One region of the Streptomyces malaysiensis subsp. malaysiensis genome, then DNA from elsewhere that is predicted to be linked to it. Evidence: riboswitches for the same ligand, from Rfam matches in the RefSeq annotation. Region 1 holds a riboswitch; each other region holds the start of a gene.
The links. A riboswitch is a leader RNA that binds a small molecule or an ion and turns the genes downstream of it on or off. The one in region 1 is predicted to bind cyclic di-AMP.
Positions count from the first base shown of each region.

Region 1 (6,614 bases):
CGAAGGTGGCGGTGCCGTTCGGGCAGGCGCGCAGCGTACGGCAGCCGAGGCCCCGTACGCCGATCCGCGCGAGGTCGGCGGTGGGGAGGGCGGCTCCGGTGGCGCCCGAGATCCGGATGCGGCTGCCGCCCTCGGCCGCCGCCAGGGCCAGCTCGCCCCAGTGGCTGAGCAGATGGCTCTTGGTGGCGGTCACCACATGAACCCCTCGGCGCAGGGCCGACAGCGCGTCCGCGGCGGCCTGTTCGCGCACCGCCGGGGACGACGGCACGGCCTGGGCCAGCACCGCCGCCCCCGTACGCTCCAGCGTCTCGGCGAGGGGCGGCAGCGGGCCCCAGCCGTCGCGCGGCTCCGGCGGCAGCCCCTCGGCCGAGCTGGTGCGCACGGCGGCGAGCCGCAGGGGCAGCGCGCCGCCGGTCAGCCGCTCGGCGTAGGCCCGGCCCACCGGGCCGTACCCCGACAACACGACGGACGCTTCGGACCGGACGTCAGCTTCGCTTGGCATGCGGCCAGTCTTACCCGTGGACCGCGGGCGGCGGCTACGCGGGGCGAGCCGCTCCCGCGAAGGGCATGTCGGCGACCGAGGCCATCCGGACGGGGGCCCCGGGGCGCGGGGCGTGGATCATGCGCCCGCCGCCGATGTAGAGGCCGACATGGCTGACGCCGGAGTAGAAGAAGACCAGGTCGCCGGGGGCCAGTTGATCGCGGGTGACGCGCCGTCCGGCGTTGATCTGGGTGTAGGTGGTGCGGGGCAGGGAGACCCCGGCGGCGCGCCAGGCGGCCTGTGTGAGCCCCGAACAGTCATAGCCGTGCGGTCCGGTGGCGCCCCACACATACGGCTTGCCGAGGGTCGCGTAGGCGTAGGAGACGGCGCGGGCGGCGCGGCCCGCGACGGGGGCCAGGGCGTCGGCGGCGCCGGTCTCGTCGCCGCCCCGGGCGGCCGTCAGGCGCTGCCGCTGTTCGAGCGTCAGCCGGTCCAGGAGGCGGTCGGCGGCGGCCAGCTTCCGCTGGACGGTCCGCTTGTGGTGGGCGGCGGCCGTCCGGGAGGCGCGCAGAGCGGCGAGGCGGTCGGCCGCCTCGCCGCGGACCTGGCGTAATTTCCGCTCCTGGCGGCCGATGGCGGCGATCAGGGCGGCCTGGCGGCTTCCCGCGCGCTCGGCGAGCGAGGCGCGCTGAAGGTATTGGTCGGGGGAGGAGGACAGGGCGAGCTGGAGGGCCGGGGCGATCGTCCCCGAGCGGTACTGGGCGGTGGCGAAGGCCCCGAGCGCGTTGCGCGCGGTGTTGAGCCGGGTGGTGCGGCGGGCGGCCTGGTCGCGCAGCGCCTCCAGTGCCTCACCGGCCTTGTCGGCCTTCTCCTTCGCGCCGTTGTACCGCTCGGTGGCCTCTTCGGCCTCCCGCTGGTACCCGTCGATCTTCGCCCTCACCTGGGCGGGGGTGAGGCGGTTCTCGGCGTGCCCGGTGCCGCCGAGGAGGGTGGTGGACGCGGCGCCGGTGAGGGCGAGGAGCGCGGCCGCACGGGCGGTGCTGCTGGTGAGCAAGCGCTGCTTGGGCTTCCTGTGCGACGCCACTGCGGCGGTTCACCTGGTCTTTCTTGGGCATTCCAGGATGTTTGGCGAATCCTGGACCCTCATGGGGAGTGGACGGGCAGGTGGCAGTCCACCGTGAGGCGGGGACCCTCTGTTGACGGGAAGCGGACTGCCACCTGGAGGAGGAAGCTAGGCCGGGAAACGGGGTCCATGCGGGGGATTGAACGACATTCAACGGGAGTGGACTGATTTCGTCGTTCCCGTGACGGCTGCTGATCGCCCGGCGAGTGGGGTGGTCGGGACTGTGGAGGGCCGTGACCGAAGCGGCGATAGGGGCCCACCCGAGTGCCGGGTGATGATATGAGCGGGGCTAGTCTCCGGAGCCATGGACGTACTCATTCACGTGTTCGTCGGTCTGCACATCGTCGGCATCGGCGCGCTGCTCGGCGGCTTCTTCTCGCAGTTGAAGGCGATGGGCGCGGGCGAGGCCCGGATGCTCCCGGCGATGCTGCACGGCGCGCTGACCATGCTGGTGACCGGAGTCGCGCTGGTCGGCCTCAATCAGGCCGACGACAACAGCGTCAACACCGTCAAGATCGGTGTGAAGCTGGCGCTGTTGGTCGTGATCCTCGGCCTGGTGTATGTGAAGCGCGATGAGGAGAAGGTGGAGTCGGCCGCCTTCGGCGCGGTGGGTGCCTTGACAACGGCAAACATCTTCATTGCCGTGCTGTGGACCTGACGAACTGATGTTCTGAGGGTGATCCCACGACAATTGCGACACGATCCCGATGCAACCATTTGCACTCGCGAGCTGTCTTAGTAAAGAGCTGGGCAGTCGAGAGGAGTGGCCATGGGGGTAGTGGGGGCAGTCGGAAGTCGTCGTGGGCGGCGCGCGGGTGTGGCTCTGGGGCTGGTGGGGATGGCGGTGCCGCTCGCGGTCGCCGTCGGCGGTCCGGCGCAGGCCCAGACGCGGCCACTGGGCCGGTCGACGGGGTCGGTGACACCGGTGACCATGGCCGCGTCGTCGTGCACGACCACCGCGGGGCCGTATCAGAAGCAGGCCGAGCGGTTCCTCGGCCGCCCCGTGGACGGGCGGCAGTCGCGGGCGGACTGTCTCGCGATCCAGAAGTTCCAGATCGACCACGGCATCAGCCCGACGATCGGCTACGCGGGCCCGATCACCTCGGGCGTCATGAATCTCATCAACGCCCAGAAGGCCGCGGGGCACAACCCGAACGCGGCGAAGAAGTGCCCCACCAACAAGGGCCGTATCGCCTGCGTCGACCTCACCCGGCAGCTGAGCTGGGTCCAGGACGGCTCCCGGCTGGTCTACGGACCGGTGCCGGTGCGGTCCGGGCGGGACGGCTTCGAGACCCGCACCGGGCTGAAGAGGGTCTACTGGCGGAACATCGACCACTGGTCGACGCTCTACAACGTCGCCATGCCGTACAGCCAGTTCTTCGACGGTGGCCAGGCGTTCCACTCGATCGCGGGCAGCGTATGGTCCCCGCCGGGCTCCCACGGCTGCGTCAACATGCGCAAGGGTGACGCCAAGAAGTACTGGAGCCTGCTGCGGAACGGCGACGACGTGTACGTCTACGGGCGCAAGCCCGGCACCTGAGGCACGAGCGCCGCGTCTGAAGCGCGAGCCCGCGTCCGAGGCGATGACGGTGCCGCTGCCCGGGGTCCGGCCCCGGGCAGCGGCATACCGGCGCCAGGGGGCTACGAGGGCCGCACGCTCCCGTAGATCGGCATCTCCGTGATCGGCGCCTTCTTCACCACATCGCCGGGCTTCGGCGCGTGGATCATCATCCCGTCGCCGATGTAGAGGCCCACATGGCTGATGTCGTCGTAGAAGAAGACGAGATCGCCCGGCTGGAGTTGGGACGTCGAGACCCGCGTACCGACCTTCACCTGGTCCCAGGTGGTGCGCGGCAGCGAGATCCCGGCGGACTTCCAGGCCGCCTGTGTCAGCCCCGAGCAGTCGAAGGAGCTGGGGCCGGTGGCGCCCCAGACATACGGCTTGCCGATCTGCGCCTTCGCGAAGGCGATGGCCTGGGCCGCCTTGGAGGTGTCGGCCGGGGCCGAGGGCGTCGTCGAACCGGAGCCGCTGCCCGTGTTCTGCTGTTCCTGTTGCTGCTGCTCCTGCTGCTTCTTGCGCGCGGCGGCCTCCTGCCGCTGCTTCTCGGCGAGTGCGGCGGCCTTACGGCGGTCCTCCTCCGCCTTCTTCTTCTCGATCGCCGCCAGCCGCGCCTTCTCCTTGGCGGTCAGATTCGCCAGCAGCCGCCGGGCCTCGGTCAGCTTGTCCTGGACGGTCTTCTTCTGGATCTTCAGCTGCTTCTGCGCCGAGGTCAGCGAGGCGAGGCTTTCGCTGGCCTTGCCGCGCTCCTTGGCGGCCTCCGCCCGCTGCTTCTGGAAGTCGTCGACGGCCTGCTTCTGCCGGCCGGTCATCCGGTCCATCAGATGCGACTGGTCGAAGACGTCCTGCGGGTTGTTGGAGAACAGCAGGGTCGCGGCGGAGCGGGCCATCCCGCCGTCGCGGTACTGGGCGGCGGCGTACTGGCCGAGCATGCGCCGCGCCTCGTTGAGCTTCTCGGTGCGCTGGGCGACGGAGTCCAGCAACTTGTCGACCTTGCCCCGCTGCTGGTCGGTGCGCTCCTTGGCGGCGTTGTAGTGCTGGGTGGCGGTCTCCGCCTGGTGGTAGAGGGTGTCGACCTTCTCCTTGACCTTCTCGAGCGACTGCGTAGCCGGCTTGGGGTCGGCGGGTGCGGCGTTGGCCGTCTGGGAGAGGAGGGTGACGGACGCGAGGGCGGCCGTGGTGAACCCGACGGCCGTACGGCGGCCGTGGCCGGTGAGCGGGGCGGGTATTCGGCTCCGCGGCTTGCGGTGCGACGCCAAGGGAGGCGACTCCTTCCGTGGACCGCCTACCGGGTTAGCTGTCGGGTTCGGGCGGTTCGGAAGGCTGCCCTACGGCCGTCTCCGGGCGGCACTGTCCGTGCCGCACCGTTTCCGGCCGATTCACCCCGGTCTTGCGTTGTTGGGTCCCCGGCTCCGGGCGCCTCACGGCGATACCGGACTCGGCGGAGGCCACCCGTGCCGGCGCGGTTCGCCGACGGATCTCGGGCCGCCTGAGGCAGGACGGTAGCCAACGCGTGGGGCTTCTGTGAAGGCTGGTGGGCGTTTTGCCCGAAACCGTTTCGTGATGTTCGTAGGTCGGCTGTCAGTGGGGCGGCCTAGACTCGGTGAGCGATGAGCAGCCTCTTTGACGACAGCTTCCTGGCGGACCTCGGGCCTCCCTCGGACGAGGAGCAGCCCCCGCCGCCCGAGGATTCGGCGCACCCTGGCCACGGCGGTGCCGAGGATGTGCCGCATCACCTCTTCAGCGGCGGATTCGACGCGCCCGTGCCCCGGGAGTCCCATTACCGGGACGGCGCGGCGCGGTCCGTGGTGGACCCGTCCGCCCTGCTCCAGGGGTTGAACGAGCAGCAGAGGGCCGCCGTGGAGCACACCGGCTCGCCGCTGCTGATCGTCGCGGGCGCCGGTTCGGGCAAGACCCGGGTGCTCACCCACCGCATCGCGTATCTGCTCGGAGCCCGCGGCACACACCCCGGCCAGATCCTCGCCATCACCTTCACCAACAAGGCGGCGGGCGAGATGAAGGAGCGGGTCGAGGAGCTCGTCGGCCCGCGGGCCAACGCCATGTGGGTGTCCACCTTCCACAGCGCCTGCGTCCGCATCCTGCGCCGGGAGTCGAAGAAGCTGGGCTTCACCTCGTCGTTCTCGATCTACGACGCCGCCGACTCCAAGCGGCTGATGTCGCTGGTCTGCCGGGATCTGGACCTCGACCCCAAGCGGTTCCCGCCGAAGTCCTTCAGCGCCAAGATCTCCAACCTCAAGAACGAGCTGATCGACGAGGAGACCTTCGCCGGACAGGCATCGGACGGCTTTGAGAAGACCTTGGCCGAGGCGTATGTGATGTACCAGGCGCGGCTGCGCGAGGCCAATGCGCTGGACTTCGACGACATCATCATGACCACGGTCAATCTGCTCCAGGCGTTCCCGGACGTCGCGGAGCACTACCGCCGCCGCTTCCGGCACGTCCTGGTGGACGAGTACCAGGACACCAACCACGCGCAGTACACACTCGTGCGCGAGTTGGTGGGCACCGGCACCGACGAGACCCCGGCCGCCGAGCTGTGCGTGGTGGGCGACGCCGACCAGTCGATCTACGCCTTCCGGGGCGCCACGATCCGTAACATCCTCCAGTTCGAGGAGGACTACCCCAGCGCGCGGACGATCCTCCTCGAGCAGAACTACCGCTCCACCCAGACCATCCTGAGCGCGGCCAACGCGGTCATCGAGCGCAATGAGAACCGCCGCCCGAAGAACCTGTGGACGGACGCCGGCGCCGGGACCGAGATCACCGGCTATGTGGCCGACACCGAGCACGACGAGGCCCAGTTCGTCGCCGACGAGATCGACCGGCTGACCGACGCGGACGACGCCAGGGCCGGGGATGTGGCGGTCTTCTACCGGACCAACGCCCAGTCCCGTGTCTTCGAGGAGGTCTTCATCCGGGTCGGGCTGCCGTACAAGGTCGTCGGCGGGGTGCGCTTCTACGAGCGCAAGGAGGTCCGCGACGTCCTCGCGTATCTGCGGGTGCTGGCCAACCCCGAGGACGCCGTCCCGCTGCGCCGGATCCTGAACGTGCCCAAGCGCGGTATCGGGGAGCGCGCGGAGGCCATGATCGACGCGCTGGCCCTGCGCGAGAAGATCACCTTCCCGCAGGCGCTGCGCCGGGTCGACGAGGCGTACGGCATGGCGGCCCGCTCGGCCAACGCCGTCAAGCGGTTCAACACGCTCATGGAGGAGCTGCACACCATCGTGGAGTCCGGGGCGGGCCCGGCGACCGTCCTGGAGGCCGTGCTGGAGCGCACCGGCTATCTGGCCGAGCTCCAGACGTCCACCGATCCGCAGGACGAGACCCGGATCGAGAACCTCCAGGAGCTCGCGGCCGTGGCCCTGGAGTTCGAGCAGGACCGGGGCGAGAACCCCGGCACCCTCGCGGACTTCCTGGAGCAGGTCGCGCTC
Region 1 covers NZ_JBEZNG010000003.1:434,229-440,842, forward strand. The annotation lists gene AB0E24_RS08990 (homoserine dehydrogenase family protein) at 1-502, opposite strand, end outside; gene AB0E24_RS08995 (C40 family peptidase) at 537-1,565, opposite strand; gene AB0E24_RS09000 (hypothetical protein) at 1,909-2,262, shown strand; gene AB0E24_RS09005 (L,D-transpeptidase) at 2,374-3,144, shown strand; gene AB0E24_RS09010 (C40 family peptidase) at 3,246-4,421, opposite strand; cyclic di-AMP (ydaO/yuaA leader) riboswitch at 4,430-4,616, opposite strand; gene pcrA (DNA helicase PcrA) at 4,773-6,614, shown strand, end outside.

Region 2 (6,614 bases), on a different contig from region 1:
AGGAAGTGCAGCCGCTCCCGGGCCTGCCGCTCGGTGTAGGCGGGGTCGCGCAGCCGGGCCTTCTGCTCCCGCAGCTGCTTGACGTCCTCACGGGCCCGCTGGGCCTCGCGCCGCTGCTCGGCGATGTCGGAGCGCTGGGAGATGTACTGCCGCATCGGATAGGCGAGCGCCACGACGAGGGAGCAGACGACCAGCGCGAGCAGGGCCGCCCGGCCGGTCAGCCGGCCCCGGCGGCGCTTGGTCCGCACGCGGTAGACCCGGGCGGCGGCGTGCTCGCCGAGCGCCTTGAGCCTGGTCGCGGTGGAGAACCGTTCGCGATCCGCCGGCACGTCGCCTCCCCGGTGATGACTTCGCTTCGAGTAACGCCGTCCCCGGCCACGGTACGGGACCGCGGCCGGGGACGGGTGTCAGACGTGTCCGCTCAGCCCTTGAAGCGCGGGAAGGCGGAACGGCCCGCGTACACCGCGGCGTCGTCGAGGATCTCCTCGATGCGCAGCAGCTGGTTGTACTTGGCCACCCGCTCGGAGCGGGCCGGGGCGCCGGTCTTGATCTGGCCGCAGTTGGTGGCGACGGCCAGGTCGGCGATGGTGACGTCCTCGGTCTCACCGGAGCGGTGCGACATCATGCACTTGTAGCCGCTGCGCTGGGCCAGCTCGACGGCGTCCAGGGTCTCGGTCAGCGAGCCGATCTGGTTGACCTTGACCAGCAGGGCGTTGGCGGTGTCGCTGTCGATACCGCGGGACAGCCGCTCGGGGTTGGTGACGAAGAGGTCGTCGCCGACCAGCTGGACCTTGTCGCCGAGCTGCTCGGTGATGGTCTTCCAGCCCTCCCAGTCCTCCTCGTTCAGCGGGTCCTCGATGGAGACCAGCGGGTACGCGTCGACCAGCTCGGCGTAGTACGAGGTCATCTCGGCGGCGGTGCGGGACTGCCCCTCGAACTGGTAGGTGCCGTCCTTGTAGAACTCGGAGGCGGCGACGTCCAGCGCGAGCGCGATGTCCTGGCCCGGCTGGTAGCCGGCCTTCTTGACCGCCTCGAGGATCAGGTCCAGGGCCTCGCGGTTGGAGCCGAGGTTCGGCGCGAAGCCGCCCTCGTCGCCGAGGCCGGTGGACAGACCGCGCTCCTTCAGCACGGACTTCAGGGTGTGGTAGACCTCGGTGCCCCAGCGCAGGGCCTCGGAGAAGGACTCCGCGCCGACCGGGGCGATCATGAACTCCTGGATGTCCACATTGGAGTCCGCGTGCGACCCGCCGTTGAGGATGTTCATCATCGGGACCGGCAGCAGATGGGCGTTCGGGCCGCCGAGGTAACGGAAGAGGGGGAGGTCGGACGCCTCGGAGGCGGCGTGCGCTACGGCGAGGGAGACACCGAGGATCGCGTTGGCGCCGAGCGAGGACTTGTCCGGGGTGGCGTCCAGGTCGAACATCGCCTGGTCGATCAGCCGCTGCTCGGTGGCGTCATAGCCGACCAGCTCGGGACCGATCTGCTCGATCACGGCGAGGACGGCCTTCTCCACGCCCTTGCCGTTGTAGCGGTTCTTGTCGCCGTCACGGAGCTCGAGGGCCTCGAAGGCGCCGGTGGAGGCGCCGGACGGAACGGCGGCACGGCCCGTGCTGCCGTCGTCGAGGCCGACCTCGACCTCGACCGTGGGGTTGCCTCGCGAGTCGAGGATCTCGCGAGCTACGACGACGTCGATGGACGGCACGAGGTTCTCCTTCGTATGGGTCTGCGGTAGCAGCACGAGCCTAACGGGCCGGGAGGGCTGCGCCCCGCGTTCGCCCGCCCCACGAGACGGGGGCGTGACACAAAAAGCGAGATTCCGGATTACATATCCGGATTTCCGGGGAATGCGTGAGCCCCGGCGGAACGTGCCGTCGGGGCGGCACGTTCGACCGGGGCTCGTTCAGGCAGTAGCCGTATCCGTGGCCGTGGCTCAGCGGAGGTGCAGCTGCTGGCCCGGGAAGATGAGGTCGGCCTTCTCGATGATGTCCTTGTTCAGCTTGAAGAGCTTCTTCCAGCCGCCCTTGACATCGTGCGCCTTGGCGATCTTGCCGAGGGTGTCGCCGGACTTGACCTTGTACTCGCCGTCACCCTTCTTGATCGGGCCACGGGCCTCCTGGCGCGCGGCGTGCTCGGGCGCGGTACGGGGCTCCGCCTTCGGCTGGGCCGGCTTGGCGGCCGGGGCCGACTTGGTGGAGGCCGAGGACTGGTCCTGCGAACCGGACGGCGCGGACGGCGCGGACGGGCTGCCGCCGGAGGTCAGGCCCGTGCCGCAGACCGGCCAGGCGCCCTTGCCCTGGCTGCCGAGGACCTTCTCGGCGATCTGGATCTGCTGGGCCTTGCTCGCCTTGTCCGCGGTGGAGGCGTAGGCCGTGCCGCCGTAGGCGGCCCAGGTGGAGCTCGAGAACTGAAGGCCGCCGTAGTAGCCGTTGCCGGTGTTGATGGACCAGTTGCCGCCGGACTCGCACTGCGCGACCTGGTCCCACTGGGAGGTGGTGGCGGCGGAAGCGGAGGTCGCCCCGATCAGCGGCGCCGCCACGGCGGCACCGGCGAGACCGGTGAGTGCGGCGATACGGGTGGCCTTGGAGGGACGGCGGTGCTTCCCGTTGGACTTGAGCATGTTTGGTTCGTTTCCTCACCGACGCCTACGAGGTGAGCTGTCGGGTTCGGACGTGAGTTGCCCGGCCGGTCGCGATGGTCGCGCCCGGCTTCACCCCTAGCCGACAAGCCCGTGTCCACAGGCCACTCGGCACCTACCTTGGGTCCCCCGCTCCTGCCTTCGGCGCTGACGCGTCGGTTTCCCCCGACCGCCGGCAGGATTCGGCGTGACGATCGGCGGTGCCCGCGGTGGCGAGCGGAAAAACGGTAAACACACCTTCCGAGAACGTTCAAACACCCCAAGCGGAGCGAATGGGTATGTAATTGATCTCACCCGGTCCACATCGACGCAGGTAGGCCGGGCGAGGAGAGATCGGACACGGGGTACGGCCCGGATATTGTGACGAGATGTATGTCTCACCGGAACCAGATCGGGCAATTCCCCCCGAATCACTGCTCCCTGATGGTGAGGTCAAGTCGCTGACCAGGGATGATCAGGTCGGGGTCGACCCCGATGAGGTCCTCGTTGTTTTCGTAGATCCCTTCCCAACCCCGGGCCACATTCCGGTGCTCGGCGATCCCTGACAGGTTGTCACCGGGGCGAACGGTGTAATCGTCACCCGTGGGGCTCTGCTCGCGGTCCGCAGCCTCGCGCGAGGCATGGCGCCCGGAGGGCCGGGCGTCCGACGAACCGCCGTCGTCGGCCCGCTCCCCCGCGTCCGGGGCGCCGCGGTGGCGGCCGGAGGACGTGGGGTCGGCGGAGGGAGTCGTCGAGGGCTCCTTCGAGCGGTCGGAGCCACCCGACTCCGGACCGCCCGACTCCGGACCGTCCGAGGCCCGGCGGTCCGACTCCGAGCCGTCCCGCCCGTCGGGGGACTGGGAGGCGTCGGGCGCCTCGGACCCCTCGGCCGAGCCCGGCTCATCCGTCTTATCGGTATTGCCGGATGTCTCCGAACCGTCCCGCGACGGGGAGGAGGAGCCGTCCTGCCCTCGGTCCCCCGGCTCGTCCCCGCCGCGGCCCGTGCCCGGGTCCGCGGTGGCCGCACCGCCGGGGTCCCCATCGGGGGCGCCGGCGTCATCGGCGAGCCCGGCGCCCAGCGCACAGCTCGGCCAGGCGTCGGGGCCACGGTCGCCGAGGATCGCCTCGGCGACGGATATCTGCTGGGAGCGGCTGGCCAGGTCGGGGCGCGGGGCGTACTCCGCGCCGCCATACTGCTTCCACATGTCGAGGGTCAGCTGAAGCCCGCCGTAGAAGCCGTTGCCCTCGTTGGCACTCCACATCCCGCCGCTCTCGCACTCGGCGACCTGGTCCCAGGTGGCGGCCGGGGCGGCCTGTGCGCCGGCCGCCCCGAAGAGGGGGATGGCGAGGCCCGCCCCCGTGACCCCCGCCGCGACGATGATGGCCGGGACCTGACGAGGGCGACGGTGTCGACCATTACCGGAACGCATGCGATTGACCTCTCCTAGGCGCTATGGCGACTGGGTTTGCCGGTGAACATAGCGAGGGCCCTCGATCATCACAAGCGGATGTATCCCAGGTCACGCCGAGGTCACACGGCTGATGTTTCGTCACCTATGTCGCGCCGTACGGGGCTTGGGCCTTCAGCCGCCGGTGGAATTCCAGGTCACCGGAAGCGTGCGCAGCCCGCGCATGATGAGCCCGCCGCGCCATCGCAGATCCTCCGGATCGGCCGCGAGCCGTAGTCCGGGCAGCCGCCGCAGCAGGGTGCCGATCGCGGTCCGGGCCTCCAGCCGGGCCAGCGGGGCGCCCAGACAGTAATGGATGCCGTGGCCGTAGCCGAGGTGCTGATTGTCCCGGCGGGCGAGGTCGAGGACATCGGGCGCCGCGAACCGCTCGGGGTCCCGGTCGGCGGCGGCGAGCACCACCAGCACCGGCTCGCCCTCGGCGATGCGCTGCCCCGCGAGGGTGAGCGGCTCGGTGGCGAACCGCCAGGTGGCGATCTCCACGGGTCCGTCGTAGCGCAGCAGCTCCTCGACCCCGGCGGCCAGCAGCCGCTCGTCCCCTTCTTCCACCGCCCGCTGCATCTGGGCGCGCTGCTCCGGATTGCGCAGCAGTGCGTAGACGCCGTTGCCGATCAAGTTGATGGTCGTTTCGAAGCCGGCGAAAAGAAGCACGAAGCACATCGCGGCGGCCTCGTTCTCGGTGAGGTGCTCACCGTGGTCGCTGGCCCGGATCAGCCCCGAGATCAAGTCCTCGCCGAGATCGCCGCGCTTGCGGTGGATCAGCTCGGCGAGGTACCCGCGGATCCGCTTCACCGCTCGGGCCACTCCGCCCCGGGGTCCGGAGCCGTGGCGGATCATCATGCCCGCCCAGTCCCGCAGATCGTCCTGGTCCTCCCGCGGCACCCCGAGCAGATCGCAGATGGCATAGATAGGGAGGGGAAAGGCGAACTCATGGATGAGGTCCGCCTCTCCCCTCTCCTCGAAGGCGTCGATGAGCTGATCGGTGAGGGTCCGCACCCGGGGGGCGAACTCGGCCACCCGGCCCGGGGTGAACGCCTTCGACACCAGCCGCCGCAGCCGGGTGTGGTCCGGCGGGTCGATATTGAGCAGATGCGTCATCAGCTCGGCGCTGCGCTCCCCGGGGATGCCCACCTTGCCCTTGGCGTGGGCCGCCGCGCTGTGCCGCTGGGGGTTCTTCGAGAGCCGGGGATCGGCCAGCGCCTTCTTTGCATCCGCGTAACGGGTCACCAGCCAGGCGTCGACACCGCTGGGCAGCGTGGTGCGGTGCACGGGGGCGTGGTCGCGTAGCCAGGCGTACGCAGGGTAGGGATCGGTGGCGAACTCCCAGGTGAAGAGGGTGGGAGCGGAGTTGTCACAGGGCTGTTCCGACACCCCCCGACGATACCGGCGAGGGCCCGCCCCGCCCGGCCTGCCGGAAGTACCGGGAGACAAGCGAAATAACGGAATAAGAGAAACAAAGCCAAACAAAGCGGAACAAAGAGAATAAGGGAGTCATGAGCGGGATGAATGGCTAGCGGAATTCACCATTCATCTCCACACACCCTTCACGATCCACACACAGCGCGGGTCGAATGCCCGGATATCTGATGGCTGAGGCCCCCGTTCGGCGGATGCCCGCGCCGCCCTGGTACGAACCCCCGAGACCCGCCCTGACGTCGGTCAACGCAGTGAACTGGCGGTGCGCATGAGCCAACGTCAGATGAACGAATGGGACCGGGGCACATGCGCGGAGACCGGGGTTACCGGTGATACGATCACCGCGCTTGCCAGGCGAGCCAAGGGCGCGTAAGACACACGGCGATCCGGCACATCAGCCGAGAGGATCCCCACTCTGAGGAGCATTATGCCGCCAGTTGGGCATATGGAGCCGTTCCGGCGCACCGACGCCTGTGCGCTGCCGTCGGCAAGACGAGTGCGATGTCCCCGGAACCCGCGGGCGCCGTACGGGCGCTGACTTACCGCCGCTCAGACCATTCCAGACGCAAACGCACCACACCCCCTAAAGTCCCTGGCGGTCTAGTCGTTTAAAGAGAGTCTCAATGACGCAATATCTACAGGATCCAGCACTCTGGGCCCTGATCGCTGGCACGCCTCTCGCCGCAACCGCCATTATCCGCGGGCGAAGGGCGCGGGCGAATCTGCGCCAGGAGAAGGCGGAGCTCGAGAAACGCTCGGCCGAGCTCGAGAACAATTACGCCGAGGCGGTGCAGGACGCCCAGAGTCGCGCCGAGGAAGCCACCAAGAGTGCGCTGAAGTCCGCTATGCGTACGCTTCAGGGTCTCGCCAACGAGCAGCAGCTGGCCCTCTCCAAGACCCAGGAAAAGTACGGCGAGCACCAGCTTCTCCAGGACCTCCTGGAGATCGACCACATGAACTCGCAGTTCGGTCGGCGTGCCCAGTCCATCGCGGTGCTCTGTGACGGCTGGCTGGGCCGGCAGCGGGCCGTCGCCTCGGTGTACGACGTGGTGCGCAGCGCGAAGGGCCGCATCCGTCACTACACCCGGGTGGAGATCCGCTCGCAGAGCAACTTCGCC
Region 2 covers NZ_JBEZNG010000029.1:79,651-86,264, forward strand. The annotation lists gene AB0E24_RS38245 (FtsB family cell division protein) at 1-329, opposite strand, end outside; gene eno (phosphopyruvate hydratase) at 422-1,702, opposite strand; gene AB0E24_RS38255 (transglycosylase family protein) at 1,931-2,617, opposite strand; cyclic di-AMP (ydaO/yuaA leader) riboswitch at 2,625-2,792, opposite strand; gene AB0E24_RS38260 (transglycosylase family protein) at 3,046-4,044, opposite strand; gene AB0E24_RS38265 (cytochrome P450 family protein) at 4,198-5,451, opposite strand; gene AB0E24_RS38270 (sensor histidine kinase) at 6,120-6,614, shown strand, end outside.
Region 2: it holds a riboswitch for cyclic di-AMP, as region 1 does, so the genes downstream of both, AB0E24_RS38255 (transglycosylase family protein) here and AB0E24_RS09010 (C40 family peptidase) in region 1, are expected to answer to the same signal.

Region 3 (6,614 bases), on a different contig from region 1:
TGAACTTGCGGGGGTTGCCGATCGACTCCAGGTACATCAGGACGACATCGGTCCGCGGATCGTCGTACCAGTACTGGAGCAGGTCGTTGCCGGAGACGTCGGCGCGGTTCCCGGCGGACACGAAGGTCGATATCCCGGCGATCCCGGCGAGGCTCGCCAGCCCGGCGCCGCGCCGGTGCAGTCCGGACAGCAGCGCGATGCCGATCGCCCCGGACTGGGTGAACAGGCCCAGCCGGCCGGGGTTGGGCAGCTGCGGGGACAGGGAGGCGTTCAGCCGGACGCCCTCGGCGGTGTTGATGACGCCGAAGGCGTTGGGGCCGATGACGCGCATCCCGTGGGACCGGGCCTGGCGGACGAGGTCGCGCTGCCGGTCGCGGCCCTCGCGCCCGCTCTCGGCGTACCCGGCGGAGAGCACCACGAGGCCCTGGACGCCGTGGTCGCCGCATTCGGCCACCACGGCGGGCACCCGCTCGGCGGGGACGGCGACGACGGCCAGGTCCACCGGCTCCTCTATGGCGCGCAGCGAGCGATGGGCCGGGACGCCCTCGGGCTCCAGACGCTCCATGTCGTCGGGGAAGGCGTGGTTGACGGCGTGGACGCGGCCGGTGAAGCCGCCGTCCAGGAGGTTGCGCAGCACGGTGCGGCCGACGCCGCCGGGCGTGCGGCTGGTGCCGATGACGGCGACGGAGCCGGGCGCGAGCAGCCGCTGGACGGAGCGGGCCTCGGCCCGCTGCTCACGCCCGCGCATGACGGCCAGGGAGCGGTCGGTGGGTTCGAGGTCGAACTCGAGCCGGACGACCCCGTCCTCGAAGCTGCGCTTCTGGGTGTAGCCCGCGTCCGTGAACACCTTGATCATCTTGGTGTTGGCGGGCAGCACCTCGGCGGCGAACCGGCGGATGCCCCGCTCGCGCGCGACGGCGGCGATGTGTTCCAGGAGCGCGGAGGCCACCCCACGGCCCTGGTGGGCGTCCTGGACGAGGAAGGCGACCTCGGCCTCGTCGGCGGGGGCCGCGGCGGGCATCCCACGGGCGTCGATGCGGTCGTAGCGCACGGTGGCGATGAACTCGTCCCCGACGGTGGCCGCCAGGCCCACCCGATCGACGTAGTCGTGGTGGGTGAAGCGGTGGACGTCGCGGTCGGAGAGGCGGGGGTAGGGCGCGAAGAAGCGGTAGTACTTCGACTCGTCCGAGACCCGCTCGTAGAAGCTGACCAGCCGCTGGGCGTCATCGGTGGTGATGGGACGGATCTGGGCCGTGCCGCCGTCCCTGAGCACCACATCGGCTTCCCAGTGGGTCGGGTAGGCGTGATGGTCCGACGGGCTCCGCATGGGGCCAGGGTACGGGCCCCGCCCGGTCCGGATGGTGGACACCCTTGCGTCGGGGCCGAGTGTCGGGGGAAGGTCCGTATCGGGCCGGTCCGGGCATGCTCGGACTCACTCGGACATCGTCCGGGTGGATCCGGACACCGTATGATTTTGGTCTAGACAACAGCATCGTCACACCTGAAGGGCAACACCATGGCTGAGCGCCGCGTCACCATCGGCTGGGCCGAGGGCCTGCACGCCCGCCCTGCGTCGATCTTCGTCCGGGCGGCCACCGCCGCCGGCGTCCCCATCACGATCGCCAAGGGCGACGGCACCCCGGTCAACGCCGCCTCCATGCTGGCCGTGCTCGGCCTGGGGGCCCAGGGCGGCGAGGAGGTCGTCCTCGCTTCCGTCGCGGACGACGCCGAGGTCGCGCTCGACCGGCTGGCGAAGCTGGTGGCCGAGGGCCTCGAGGAGCTTCCCGAGACCGTCTGATTCCCGTCCGATTCCCGGGGGATTCTCTTGTGATTCCCGGGTGAATCCGCGAGTCAGGGAATCGGCACAGCGGGGCCGCGGTGGCCGTAATGGCCACCGCGGCCCCGCGGTGGCCGTAATGGCCACCGCGGCCCCGCTGTTTTTCGGTTTCCGCTCTCGGAGACGGAGAACCGAGCGCCGTGAAACCGCGCCGAGAATTCCCACGACTTGTATACGGGATCTCTGTTAATTCCGGCCGCTCGCCGTGTTTTCGGAATGTTTCGAAACCCTCACCGGGGATGGGCGGCGCAGCCGGTATTCCGATAGCGCGCGCTCGGTGTGCGCGGCGGCCAGGGCCCGCGCCCGGTCGGCGTCGCCGCGCGCCACCGCGTCCACCAGCGCGCCGTGCTCCGCCCAGGACTCCACGGCCCGCGCGGCGGGGTCGGGGCGCGGGGCGGACCCGGGCGGCGCGGGGTGCGGCGCGGAAGCCGCCGCGTACACCCATGCGGTCTTGCGGCGCAGCTGGACCAGCATCGCGGCCAGGCTCGGGCTGCCGGACGCCTGGGCGAGCGTCTCGTGGAACCAGTCGCCCAGCGGCCGCAGTTCGCCGAGCCGGCCGCACTGGGCCCGCTCCCGGCCGAGCCGGACCAGCCCGCGCAACACCTTCAGATGGGCCTCGGTGCGGCGCTGTGCGGCCCGTGCGGCGCCCAGCGGCTCCAGCAGCGCGCGGATGTCCAGCAGGTCGGCCGCCTCACGCTCGGAGGGCTGGGCGACACAGGCCCCCGCGTGCCGCCGGGTGGTCACGAAGCCCTCGGACTCCAGGGTGCGCAGGGCCTCGCGGACCGGGACCCGCGAGACGCCGTAGCGCCGGGCGAGGAGTTCCTCGGTGAGCCGGCCGCCGGGCGGATATGTGCCGGAGACGATGTCGTCGCGAATCGCGGCGCACACCGCATGTGCCGAAATCCGGCGGCCGCCCTGGACCTCGGTCGTATCCCCGCTCACTTCCGGTCCCACATTGTCGAACCTCCGCCTTAACACCCGCGAAACGCGCCCATTGAACGCGCGTTGAACGACTCTATTCCAATCGGACGCAATTTCCGATGGCGGGGCCCATTTCATGGATATTTTTTGGTCAGTGGGCGGCCGCACGCCGAAGGCCCCGTCCGGTGGACGGGGCCTTCTCGGAGTCTCGCGGCACCGCGGCGGCGTCCGCGCGGTCTTCACGGCCTTCGCGGTCTCGCGGCCTTCACGGTCTCGCGGCCTTCACGGTCTTGCGGCCTTCACGGTCTTGCGGATCGGACGTCGACCAGGGCCGGATGCCGACCGGGGTTCTACGTCGACCGGGTCAGACGTTGACGCCGTGCGAACGCAGATACGACAGCGGGTCGATGTCCGAGCCGTAGTCCTCGCCGGAGCGGGCCTCGAAGTGCAGATGCGGACCGGTGACGTTGCCGGTGGCGCCCGACAGGCCGATCTGCTGGCCGGGGGTGACCTGCTGGCCGACCGAGACGCTGATCGACGACAGGTGGCCGTACTGGGTGTAGGTGCCGTCGTTCATCTTGATGACGACATTGTTGCCGTAGGAGCCGCCCCAGCCCGCCTCGACGACCTCGCCGATGCCCACGGAGTGCACCGAGGTGCCGGTGGAGGCGTGGAAGTCGATACCGGTGTGGCTGCCGGAGGACCACAGACCGCTGGACGCGTGGTAGCCGGTGGAGACGTAGGAGCCGGTGATCGGCGACACGAAGGTGTTGAGGCGCCGGCGCTCGGCCTCGCGCGCCGCGCGCTCCTTGGCCTCACGCTCGGCCTTGGCCTTCTTCGCCGCGGCCTCCGCCTTCCTGGCGGCCTCCTGGCGGGCGATCGCCTCCGCCTTGGCCTTGGCGGCGGCCTGCTCGGCGGCGGTCTCCTGGGACTGCGCCTGGGCCTCGATATGGTCCGCGATCCCGTCGCCGATGGCGATCGCCTGGGTCAGACCGGCCTGCTGGGGAGCGGTGCCCCCGTCGGCCGCGAAAGCCTGCCCGGTTATCCCGGCGACGACGCCCGAGGCGACCGTGGTGATACCCACGACGTTCGCGCCGGTGCGGATGTTGACCTTGGTGGTGCGGCGGTGCTTCCCGGTGGCAGCGCGGGTGGACGCCATATTGTGGCGCACTCCTTTCCTTCCTTCTCGCCTACCGGGTTAGCTGACGGGTTCGGAGCAGGAAGGTCTCCTACGGACTCCTCCCCCGGCCGGGGAAGGCGCCCGATTCACCCCTGGGGACGTGTTGGGTCCCCGGCTCCCCTGGCTTGCGCCGTACGGGGACTCGGCGATGGCTGTCCGTGCCGCGGGTGCGGCGAGTCGCTGGCGAACAGCCGGACCGACGCTAGACGGGCCCGCTTTCGATCACCAAACGGTTCCCGATTTTTGTTGCTCTCCCCACAAACCAAACAAGCAGCCACCCCCATAAACCGGACATGAAGGAAGGACCCCGGCACCTCTCGGTGCCGGGGTCCTTCCCCTGTTCGCTCGTTGCCGGACCGCCCTGCCGGACCGCCCCGCCGGACCGTCGGCGAGCCCGCCGGATGGGCGGCTCATCGACCGGATCCGGCCAACTCCGGGCGGTTCAGCCGGAGATGACGCGCACCTCGCCGATGCCCAGCGCCCGGACCGGCTCCGCGATCGCCGAGGCGTCCCCGACCAGCACCGTGACCAGCCGGTCCGCCGGGAAGGCGCTCACCACCGCGGCGGTCGCCTCCACCGTGCCGGTCTCCGCGAGCCGGGCGTACAACTGCGCCTGGAAATCGTCCGGAAGATGCTGCTCGACCTGGTCGGCGAGGGTGCCCGCGACGGCCGCCGCCGTCTCGTACTTCAGCGGGGCGACGCCCACCAGGTTCTGCACCGCGACATCGCGCTCCTCGTCGGTGAGCCCCTCCTCCTTCAGCGTGCGCAGCACCTTCCAGAGGTCCTCCAGCGCGGGTCCGGTGACCTCGGTGGCCACCGAGCCGCTGATCGCCAGCATCGCGGCGCCCCCGGATCCGCCCGCGGGCGCGGAGCGCAGCACCTGGCCGAAGGCGCGCACCCCGTAGGTGTAGCCCTTCTCCTCGCGCAGCACCCGGTCGAGGCGGGAGGTGAGGGTGCCGCCCAGGCAGTACGTGCCGAGCACCTGCGCGGGCCAGACCCGGTCGTGGCGGTCGGCGCCGATGCGCCCGATGAGCAGCTGGGTCTGCACCGCGCCCGGCCGGTCGACGATCACCACACGGCCGGTGTCGTCCGCGACGATCGGCGGAGCCGTGCGCGGCGCGGCCGTCCCGCCCGTCCAGGCGCCGAGGGTGTCGGCGAGCGCTTGGTCGACGTCGACACCGGCGAGGTCGCCCACGATGACGGCGGTGGCGGTGGAGGGCCGGACATGCGCCTCGTAGAAGGCCCGCACGGCCGCGGCGTCGATGCCCTCGATGGTCTCCTGGGTGCCCTGGCGCGGCCGGGACATCCGCGACTCGGCCGGGAAGAGGTCCGCGGCGAAGGCCATCGAGGCGCGGCGGGCCGGATTGGCCAGCTCATGGGGGATCTCGTCCAGCCGGTTGCGCACCAGCCGCTCGACCTCGCCGTCCGGGAAGGCGGGGGCGCGCAGGGCGTCGGCCAGCAGACCGAGCGCCTTGGGCAGCCGGGAGACCGGAACCTCCAAGGAAACGCGGACACCGGGGTGGTCGGCGTGCGCGTCCAGCGTGGCGCCGCAGCGCTCGAGCTCTGCGGCGAACTCCTCGGCGTCGTGCTTGTCGGTGCCCTCCGACAGGGCGCGCGCCATGATCGTGGCGACGCCTTCGAGCCCGGCCGGCTCGGCGTCCAGCGGCGCCTCCAGGTTGATCTCGACGGCGACGACCTGCTGGCCGGGGCGGTGGCAGCGCAGCACGGTGAGGCCGTTGGGCAGCTCACCGCGCTCGGGGGCCGGGAACGCCCACGGCCTGGGGGCGCCGCCCTTGGGCTGCGGGTGGAACGTCATGGTCGCGGTGACGGCGTCGCTCACTGGGCCGCCTCCCCTTCTGCGTCGGTCTCGGCGGCTTCGTCGGCGGTGCCGGCTGCGTCCTCGGCGCCCTGGACGGGCTCGTAGACCAGCACGGCGCGGTTGTCGGGACGCAGCCGCGCCGCGGCCACGGCCCGCACCTCCTCGGGGGTGATGTCCAGCACCCGCTCCACGGCGGTCAGCGCCAGCTGCGGATCGCCGAAGAGCACGGCGTACCGGCAGAGCTCGTCGGCCCGGCCGCCGACCGTGGCCAGCCGGTCCAGCCACTCCCGCTCGATCTGCGCCTGAGCGCGCTCCATCTCCTGCGGGGTGGGCCCCTCCTCGGCGAAGCGGGCCAGCTCCTCGTCGACGGCGGCCTCGATGGCGGGCACCTCGACACCGCCGGAGGTCTTCACGTCCAGCCAGCCCAGCGAGGGGGCGCCCGAAAGCCGCAGCAGGCCGAATCCGGCGGCCACCGCGGTGCGATCGCGGCGCACCAGGCGGTTGTGGAGCCGGGAGGACTCCCCGCCGCCGAGGACGGTCAGCGCCAGGTCGGCGGCGTCGGACTCACGGGTGCCGTCGTGCGGCAGCCGGTACGCAGCCATCAGGGCGCGGGCCGGGACCTCCTCCTCCACGACCTCGCGCAGCTGGCCGCCGATCACCTCCGGGAGCGTGCCGTCGCGGGGCGGCCGCTTGCCGTCGTGGGAGGCGATGGAGCCGAAGTACTTCTCGACCCAGGCGAGCGTCTGCTCGGGGTCGATGTCGCCGACGATCGACAGGACGGCGTTGTTGGGGGCGTAGTAGGTGCGGAAGAACTCCCGCGCGTCCTCCAGGGAGGCCGCGTCCAGGTCGGCCATGGA
Region 3 covers NZ_JBEZNG010000012.1:100,424-107,037, reverse strand. The annotation lists gene AB0E24_RS24045 (bifunctional acetate--CoA ligase family protein/GNAT family N-acetyltransferase) at 1-1,327, opposite strand, end outside; gene AB0E24_RS24040 (HPr family phosphocarrier protein) at 1,517-1,798, shown strand; gene AB0E24_RS24035 (GntR family transcriptional regulator) at 2,024-2,791, opposite strand; gene AB0E24_RS24030 (M23 family metallopeptidase) at 3,123-3,917, opposite strand; cyclic di-AMP (ydaO/yuaA leader) riboswitch at 3,932-4,096, opposite strand; gene AB0E24_RS24025 (M16 family metallopeptidase) at 4,381-5,778, opposite strand; gene AB0E24_RS24020 (M16 family metallopeptidase) at 5,775-6,614, opposite strand, start outside.
Region 3: it holds a riboswitch for cyclic di-AMP, as region 1 does, so the genes downstream of both, AB0E24_RS24030 (M23 family metallopeptidase) here and AB0E24_RS09010 (C40 family peptidase) in region 1, are expected to answer to the same signal.